DNA from 2 places in the Colwellia sp. MB3u-8 genome. Region 1 is predicted to be linked to the other one. Evidence: predicted binding sites of a transcription regulator. Region 1 holds the regulator's gene; the other holds the start of a gene.
What was found. Region 1 encodes FNR, which switches genes on or off when oxygen is low (the NO sensors DNR and NnrR bind a similar motif). Its sites were predicted from a motif close to TTGATCTAGATCAA; they were not measured.

Region 1 (4,947 bases):
GGCTTGAAGAAAGGGTCGATTTTGCATCAGAGCTCTTGGTAAATCCCTAATACCAATCTCACTAATTATCTGATCATTTTTACTGGTTAAAATAACCTACTACTGCGTTATTTATTTAATAATTAGAACCACTAGTTATTAAATAAATGCCTTATATTTGGCCATTTTTCCTGCGTATAAAGTAGACCACCTAATTAATGAAATGGGTATAATAAATTTCAGCGCATAAGCTAGTTTAAGTTATTAAACAAGAAAAGTTGAACTAGGCGTTTAATGACCCAATTCAACTTTATTTAGGGATGTTTGCTGATATTAATCAACATCAAGTGGTGAAATGTAACCATCGGGTTTTAATGCTAATACATCACAATTAAGCCTATCAATAACATGCTCTGCGGTGTTACCAATTAACGCTGCCGATAAACCGGTACGGCCAATAGTACCCAGAATGACTAATTCGGCATCTAATTCAGCCGCTATGCTTTGAATGATATCTTCCGGTAAACCTTCTTTAATATGGGTGTTTTCCGGCGCAATATTAAAGGCAGTTGCATGTGCTAACATCGCTTTTTGATGATGTTTTAACATCGAGCGATTATAATCGCTGGCATTAAACTCTGGGATTTCTATGGCGATATTAACTGGCGTACCCGGGAATGAGTTAACTAGGTGTAGATTAGCTTTCATGACTTGGGTCAGCTGTTTAGCTTCTGCTGTGATTTTGTTATTAAGTGCTTTATGTTCTTCCTCTTCACTACCAATGTTTAACGCCGCAAGAATATTACCGTTATCAGGCCACAAATGCTCTTTCACGAGTAAAACAGGACAAGGACATTTACGCAGAATATGCCAATCGGTAGGAGTAAATATGACAGATTTAAATTTGTCGTGTTGATGAGTACCTTTAATGACAATGTCATAACCATTATCGAGTACTTGAGCAATAATTTGCTCAAAGGGACGGTTATGCCATATAACCCGACAATCGATAGAAATTCCGCTTAAATCAAGGTCAGCGAGTAAAGACTCTAGCCATTGAGTGCGATCATTAATAACTGATTTTCGCATGGCTTCACGCTCATCACTTGACAGCATGGTGGTCATTTCATAAGAAAAATCATAGATGGTCAAAAATGCGGTAATGCTAGCACCTGTTTTACGCGCTAATTCTATCGCCCGGTTTACCGCTTTTTGCTCTTCTGTTGTTGGGTCAACAATCGCGAGTATTTTTTGATACTTTTCCATAGCTAATTCCTTTATCAATTGTCTACTAGTGTTATAACAATAGTCTACTTTCAAGCAACAATAGTTGTTTTAAATCACATTATTATGCTGTCGACGATAAATAATATTTCACGCTAAGCATAGCGTGAAATACCTTAATAAGGCAATGTAGAAAAGCTGGTGTTAGCGTTACATTAAAGTGCGGCGCATTCGTTTAATTTATCGAAACTTAGAATCGTAATGAGTTTACCATCAACTGTAATTAAACCATTTTTATGAAAGCGGTTAAGCAAGCGGCTGATAGTCTCAACCGTTAAACCAATATAGTTACCAATATCACTGCGGGTCATAGATAAACGAAATTCAGATGGAGATAATCCACGGGCATGGTAACGAATACTTAAGGTACTGATAAATGTTGCTAGTCGTTGCTCGGCATTTTTACGATTAAGTAATGTTAGCATTTCTTGATCTTCACGGATCTCAGTACTCATCATACGCAAAATTTGTTTTTTTAATTTTGGCATGCTGTTCGATAAATGATCGAGCGTATTGTAAGGGATCTCACAAACCATTGAGGTTTCTAGCGCTTTAGCGAAACTTGGATGCTGAGCATCGGCAATAGCATCAAAGCCAAGTAAATCACCCGCTAAATGAAAGCCAGTAATTTGTTCTTCACCGTGTTTATTAATGGTGTAGGTCTTAAATGTGCCCGAACGGATGGCGTAAAGCGCATGCATAGGTTGACCGTCGTTAAATATTTGCTCGCCTTTATGGATCGGCAGCTTACGGTCGATAATATTATCTAACGTTTCTAACTCTTTATCATTGAGAGAAAAAGGTAAACATAATTCACTAAGACTACAGTTTTGGCAGTGAATATGTTGATGAACAGTGCATGATTTATAACTCATAAGATCCTTTAAAATTTGTCATGATGTTGTCATGATGTTTCCATGATTTTTTATATATATAAGGTCTATATCAGACACGTTATATATATAAAACGAGTATAGTATAGATGCCGTATGAAATCACTAGGCTGGCTGCCGTCTTTCTAAATAGTGTATGACTCAATAATGATTTAATACTTATGGTGCCCAGTGATACTGAAAGTAAGGCAGGTAAGGTGCCTAGTCCAAAGAAAAACATAATCAAGGCACCATCAAGGGGATCGGCACTAGCCAATGCCCAAGTTAGTGTAGAATATACCAAGCCACAAGGTAACCAGCCCCATAGTGCGCCTAAAGCGAAAGCACTTTGTACGTTTTTAATGGGAATAAATTTTTTAGTCTGTGGTGCTATGTACCGCCAAATACTTTTGCCTAAATGTTCGACGCGGCTTAACCACATAAACCACTGGCCTAAATATAAACCTAACAAGATAAGAAAAACACCCGCGATAGTTTTTAACAGTGAAACAGGTACACCGATATTTTTGGTCGCCATTGAGCTGGTGAATGCGACAAGAGCGCCAATAAGACTATAAGAGGCGATACGACCAAAGTTATAGGCCAATATAATTGCGTATTTTTTATGCCGAGAGGTATCAGAAATCGCCGTCGTCAACATGGTGCTGATACCACCACACATTACTATACAATGGCCTGAGCCTAATAATCCGATGACAAATGCGGAGAAATAATCAAGGCTCATAGACTATTTTTTTTGACCTGTGGGTCTGCTGGCTCTTGTGAGGTGTTTGTTTTGTCTATCTGTTTTTTTATTGGCGCAGCATTATTGCTTTGATGAATGCTTTGTTTATCATTATCATCTTCAAATAAAATGCTCATGCCTTGCTTTTCTAAATCATCAAATTGCTCAGTTTTTACCGCCCAAAAAAAGAGATAAATACCAATAGCGGTAAGTAAAATAGCAATGGGAATTAATACGTATATCACACTCATTTTTTTAATAACCTTAAAGAATTACTTACCACTAGTATTGAACTGGCCGACATACCAATGACTGCCATATATGGCGCTATATAGCCCATAACCGCTAATGGCAATACAATGGCATTATAACTAAAAGCCCAAAGGTAATTTTGCTTTATAATTCGCGCAGTACTTAAGGATACCTGTCGCAGTGTTTGCACACCTTTGAGTTTATTGTTCAGTAATATCACATCCGCACCGCTTTTAGCAATATCAGTACCACTACCCATGGCAATGGACAAATGCGCCGCACCCAATACAGGGGTATCGTTGACGCCATCACCTATCATAGCTACAGCATGTGAAGCTTGCTGTAGTTTAATCGCGTTGACTTTGTCTTGTGCAGATAAATCTGCTTGCACGCTATTAAGGTGCAGTTTTGCTTGTAATTTATCACAGCCTTGTTGATGATCACCCGATAACATGACAGTTTTAATGTTTTCATGATGTAAAAAATCAATTAAGGCTTTAGCATCTTCACGCAGGCCATCATGTAAATAAAATTCAGCCACTAAGTTATCATCTTGCATTAATACGCACTGCGCACTGTGCGCACTGTGCGCACTGTTGTCATTATTACTGAGTAGCCATGAGTTTTTACCAATTCTGTAATACTGGTGATTAACCTCACCAGAAATACCAGCACCTGGCGCAACCACCACTTGAGTTGTTGTTTGGCTAAAATCACGAAACTGGCTAAAGGCTTTTGCTAGGGGGTGAGCAGAGTGTGCCTCTAACGCCGCCGCAATAGCCAACACTTGTTGTTGTCCATCTGGAGCATTTTTATCTGCAAATGCGCCATAAGTTTTGACTGCGGTAATGGTAAATTCACCCGTTGTTAAGGTGCCGGTTTTATCAAAAGCCATCACCTCAATTTCAGGCATAGTTTCTAGCACATGTGCTGATTTAATCATGATCCCTTCACGGTTAAGGCGAGTGGTTGCACAAGTTAATGCCGTAGGTGTTGCTAATGACAGAGCACAGGGACAAGTTACCACTAGAACAGACAAGGTGATCCAAAACGCTTCTGCTGGTTGATGTTGAGACCAATATATTGCGGTAGCAATGGCAACAACTAGGATAAGAGCCACAAAATATTGGGCAATTTTATCTGACAATTGCGCCAATTTAGGTTTATGGCTTTGGGCACTTTCACTTAAGCGAATTAATTGGCTTAAAAATGATTCTTGGTTACTGTGGTTAACTTTTGCTGTTAAGTTACCATCACCATTTATGGTGCCGGCATAAAGATTATCTAGCGTGGTTTTATGCAACGGCAGTTGTTCACCAGAGAGCATGGCTTCATTGATTTGGCTAGTGCCCGTTATTATTTCGCAATCTGCGGGTATGGTTTCACCGGGTTTTATTAAAATAATATCATCCGCTTTTAAATGTGTTGCTGAGATAAAGCTTTCAATGCCCTGTTCAATTTTAGTGGCGGTCATCGGCATTAATTTTAATAAATTTGCCGAGATGTCAGCAGCGCGGCTGCGGGCCCTAAACTCTAGAAATTTACCAATTAGTAATAAAAAGGTAAACATGGAAACAGACTCGAAATACACTTCACCTTGCTGGGTAAATGTAGCCCAAACGCTAGCAAGAAAAGCCAGGCTAATCGCAATAGAGACAGGTACATCCATTGAAAGTTGTCGCGCTTTCAAGGCAAAAAAAGCACTTTTATAAAACGGAAAGGCGCCATAGCTAACAATGGGTAGGGTTAAGAAAAGGCTGGCCCAGCGCAAATACTGTACATTGTACTCAGCCATATCGGCAAAAGCACCAAAGT
Region 2 (4,947 bases), on a different contig from region 1:
GGTAAATCAACATTAATAAAATCACTGGCGGGAGATTTAGCCCTACTTAAAGGTGAGCGTTATTGTGCGCAAGATTTAAAAGTCGGCTATTTTTCACAGCACCAACTTGAGCAACTACACTTATCCAGTAGTGCCATTGAGCATATTACACGGGCAAAGGCCGATATAACCGAATTACAAGCACGTTCATTTCTAGGCCGCTTTGGCTTTAGTGGCGACCAAGCACTAGATAAAGTCGGCACTATGTCTGGTGGCGAAAAAGCGCGCTTAGTATTAGCGCTTATTGTCCTAGACAAACCACAACTGCTATTGTTAGATGAGCCAACCAACCATCTTGATTTAGAAATGCGTCAAGCATTGGTGCTAGCCCTGCAAGACTTTGAGGGCGCAATCATTCTTATTGCCCATGACCGATATTTATTAGAGTCGTGTGTCGATGAATTTTACTTAGTGGCTAACGGCCACGTGACTGACTTTGATGGTGACATTGACGACTATCAACAATGGTTGAATGACGATAAAAAGCAAAGCGTTAAAGCAAATAAAATCGTTAGCGAGCCACAAGTAGATAAAAAACAACAACGTAAAGAACAAGCCGAATTACGTAAAAAAGCCTCACCACTGCGTAAACAAGCAGATAAATTTGAAAAGCTAGTACAAAAAAGCCAAGACGAGTTAACTGAAGTTGAAGCTAAGTTAGCAGACAGTGACATTTATCAAGCTGAGCATAAAGCCAAACTGACCGAACTACTGAAACGCCAAGCAAAGCTGACACAAGACTTAGAAGCCAATGAAATACAATGGCTTGACCTTGAAGAGCAAATTGAAGAGATAATGTCACAAGCATTATAAATTTATTGCTACACTTAACATATTACGCATTACACATTGCAGCAACAGACCTTGTCATTGCATTTAATGGCGACAACACCAGACTATAGGACATTAAAATGAAAAAATTGACCTTACTCGTACTCAGTATTGCCCTACTTGCTCAGAACTTTGCATACAGCGCAGATTTAGATTTAGGCATATATGATCTTAATCGTGGTGAATTTAACGCCGCAATAGCTCAGTTTGAGCCTTTAGTTGCAGAAGGATATGCACCTGCTCAATATCAAATGGGCTTAGTTTATTTAAATGGTTACGGCGTGATTAAAGATCCAATAAAAGCAGTAGAATTATTTCATTTGGCGGCATCACAAAATTATTCAGATGCTTTGTTTGACCTTTCTTTGTTATATAGTGAGGGTGAAGTCGTTAAAAAAGATCTCAACACCGCTTATACCTTAATGGAAAAAGCAGCAAAAAAAGGCCTACCTCGCGCACAATTTAACTTGGGGGTGATGATTTATAATGGCAGCGGTGTACCGCAAGATTATTTACAAGCATCACGTTGGTATCAAAAGGCTGCTGATCAAAACTATGCACTAGCGCAATTTAACCTCGCCTTAATGTATTTTGACGGCAAAGGGGTCGCTAAAAGTACAGAGATGTCGTACATCTGGAATATCATTGCCGCTAAAAATGGCTATCGTATAGCAGAAAAAAGTCGCGATATGGACGAGTATAAATTAACGGTAGAAGAAATTAACATCAGCCGTGAAAAAGCCGATACTATTTTGCGCAACATAATACAACAAAGAGAGCTAAAATTAAGGCAAGCGCTAATAGAGCAAAACCGTTAGGCGAAAAATTCGTCTGCATTAGCCAGTTAACAATAACCTATTGTTAACTGGCTTCAATAAAAAAAACAAACCCGCAACAAACGTTAGCGGGTTTGTTTTTGCCTTTCAGTCAGTTATTTATCTAACGGTCTATTAAATGATCAAAATCAGTAACCTCAGCGATAGAAGAGTTAATTTCTAACCTGCTTATTGCTTACTATTAATAAAAAATCCATACCGCAAGTCAATGCTAGCCTCCATTACTAGCCATCATATTCACAGCATACAATGGCAATGAATGTGATCTAAATCAATAAGCAGTACTGAGTTATTATTTACAATAATTACTTAATCTCTTTACTATTTTTATGTTTTTTGGAGTCAGTTATGAACGTTTTAAATATGCTAATCAACGACCCTGTTGTGCTTTATTCTTTTATTGGTTTAGCGGTTTTACTGGGTATATGTGGTTTTTATGTCTATTATTTTTTAAAGCATATTAGTGAAGATGAAAAGTAAATCTAGCAATAGTACAGTCACCCTATATACGCTCAACATATAACAAGAGCAATGCTATCGGCTCAGCCTTGGTTTTTTACTCTGCTCTGAGCTTAATAAGTAACTTATGCTGTTAAGTTTATTTTCACTACATTAAGCAAACCAATAGCGCCCGTTTAAATAACATAAGTCTTACTGGACAAGGTAGAGCAAAACTGACTAATGCCTTTCTTAGACTTATACCTAACCTTGCTAGCTATGGCTCTATGAACTATGACTGTATTACTCTGTGTAAGACTCACGGCATTACTTAGCCAAGCCAAATAAGCTTGTACATTGATGGCTAATCATTGGGCATCCACAGTGTTTTAACGTACAATAATTTTTTGCATTACACACTATTACCACGTTATGTTTACCAAAAGTTCTTTCAGCCCTGCTTGGTGGCTTAAAAACCCTCACTGCCAAACCATTGCCGCTAAGTTTTTTCGGCGTGGTCACACCATTAACACCACAAATGAAACTTTAGAGTTACCCGATGGTGATTTTGTTGATTTGTCATGGACCGAAAAGGTTACCCCTTCGTGCTCTCGCCCCATTGTTGCCGTATTACATGGCTTAGAAGGTTCAAAAAACAGTCATTATGCTAAAGGCATGTTATCGGCAATTAAAGCGCAAGGTTGGATAGGTGTTTTAATGCATTTTCGCGGTTGCAGTGGTAGACCCAATCGTATGGCAAAGTCTTATCATAGTGGTCAAACTTGTGATGTTGACTACTTTAGTCAACATCTTGCTGATAATTATCCTGCCGCAAAAAAAGCGATTATAGGCTTTTCATTGGGGGGTAATGTATTAACCAAATATTTGGCAGAACAACAACAAAATATCTATCAAGCCGCCGGTATAATTTGTGCTCCACTTGACCTATCAAGTTGCTGCGACAGAATTAATCAAGGCTTTTCGCGCGTTTATCAAAAGTACCTAGTTGATATGCTTAGAGCCAGCACCATTGAAAAAATAAATGCACATTTACTCAATAATATAGACAGAAAACATTTGGACAAGGTTCGCTCTATTCGAGAGTTTGATCAAATGATCACCGCCCCGCTGAATGGCTTTCGCGATGCCAATCACTATTATCAACAAGCAAGCGGTCGAGATGTACTTCAACAAATAACCACACCATGTTTAATCATTCACGCGAGCGATGACCCCTTTTTATGCCATGAAAATACCACCGCTATTGGTGCCCTACCAGAGCAATTAACCTTTGAAATTAGTGCTAAGGGTGGCCATGTTGGTTTCATTAGCGGTAAAAATCCACTTAAGCCACAATTTTGGCTTGAGCAGCGTATACCTGAGTTTTTGACGAGATATTTATGATCATTCCATTAGAACAATTATCAACCGAGACTTTAAACGCCATTATTGAGAACTTTGTCCTTCGAGAAGGTACTGAGTATGGTAGTGAAGATGTATCACTCAGTGATAAAATCACTCAAGTGCGTCAGCAGTTAACACAAGGATCTGCCCTATTGGTCTACTCAGAACTACATGAGACAGTTAATATTTTACCGACAGATCAATTGGTTGAAGACAGTGACGAAAATGCTTAAAACAAAATGTAACTACATTTTATTGCAATGAAAAAGGCACTGATTAAGTGCCTTTGATAAAGAGTAGTTCTGTGTCAACTTAACGAATGTTGAGCTTAACGAACTTTAAATTTAACGAACTTTAATCTTAACGACCTTTAATTTAACGAGTAAAGGTGACTGAAAAACTTACCGGCACGACATAATCAATACTCGGTAGAGACGCTAACTCTTTAAGTTTATTTATGCCAGCAACCACACTAAAAGCATCCGCTTTAATAAAAAATGGCTTTATCGTGTTGACCAATATTTTATCTGCGCTTAGTTTAACAACACTAACATCAATAGTGACTACTTGTTGTAGACCATGAAAGTCAAGCGTGCCGCTAAGACTGAGTTGTTTATTTTGGCCAGTTTTTAAAGTGTTAATTAATTCTTTATCAAGCTGAGTCGTAAAATTTGCTGAGCTATATTTATCCGTTTCAAAAACGAACTTTTTCATACGCTCATCGCGGATAGCAATATTGGTATTTACGCTAGCTAGATCAACACTAATAGTCACCTGTGCTTTTGCGTCAATATCGCCTTCAAGTTTTGCAAAACTGTGATTTTCCGCAATAGCCGATTTTTTCACCGAAGTAAAACTAAGTAGTGAACTTGAATTGTCGAGTTTCCATGTAGCTAAAGCAGGTAAACTCATTGTAGTAACAAGTAGGGTAATTAACATTAAAGCTGTTTGGCGCATTCTGTTCTCCATCTGTGTCAGGCTTTCGCCTTGACCTTTATGCCTAAAGCAAATAAGTATGTTAACTTTTTGCTTAAGCTATTATTGATTGTTAGCGTGTTGTTCTGTGCGGCTTAATAATATCATGCCAAGGGATATCTTTATTCCCTAAAGATAAAAAATCAGGCTGCATCAAAGTTTTACGTTGATTATAAGTTAATGGCTTAAATTCACTGTCGATAATACTGCCACCCGCTTGTTCAATTATACAATGGCTAGCGCCAGTGTCCCACTCACCTGTTGGCCCAACCCGCAAATAACAATCAGCACCACCTTCAGCAATTAAACAATTTTTTAGCGAGCAACTGCCTAAAGCAACATGGTCGTAGTCGTATTTATCATTTAAATACTGCCCCATTAAGTTAATATCTTGGCGACGACTAATCGCGACTTTAATTCGACG

Region 2: a site for FNR is predicted at 1,968-1,981, ahead of H4J54_RS12140 (DUF3149 domain-containing protein). Genes of this name have one in related genera too.

The regions. Positions count from the first base shown of each region.
Region 1 is NZ_JACGVA010000038.1:17,270-22,216, reverse strand. Features, by position in the region: gene uspE (universal stress protein UspE) at 313-1,245, opposite strand; gene fnr (fumarate/nitrate reduction transcriptional regulator Fnr) at 1,419-2,138, opposite strand; gene H4J54_RS03955 (sulfite exporter TauE/SafE family protein) at 2,218-2,880, opposite strand; gene ccoS (cbb3-type cytochrome oxidase assembly protein CcoS) at 2,877-3,131, opposite strand; gene H4J54_RS03945 (heavy metal translocating P-type ATPase) at 3,128-4,947, opposite strand, start outside.
Region 2 is NZ_JACGVA010000067.1:28,257-33,203, forward strand. Features, by position in the region: gene H4J54_RS12130 (ATP-binding cassette domain-containing protein) at 1-852, shown strand, start outside; gene H4J54_RS12135 (tetratricopeptide repeat protein) at 951-1,688, shown strand; gene H4J54_RS12140 (DUF3149 domain-containing protein) at 2,055-2,186, shown strand; gene H4J54_RS12145 (hydrolase) at 2,577-3,548, shown strand; gene H4J54_RS12150 (YheU family protein) at 3,545-3,781, shown strand; gene H4J54_RS12155 (YceI family protein) at 3,924-4,505, opposite strand; gene cysQ (3'(2'),5'-bisphosphate nucleotidase CysQ) at 4,597-4,947, opposite strand, start outside.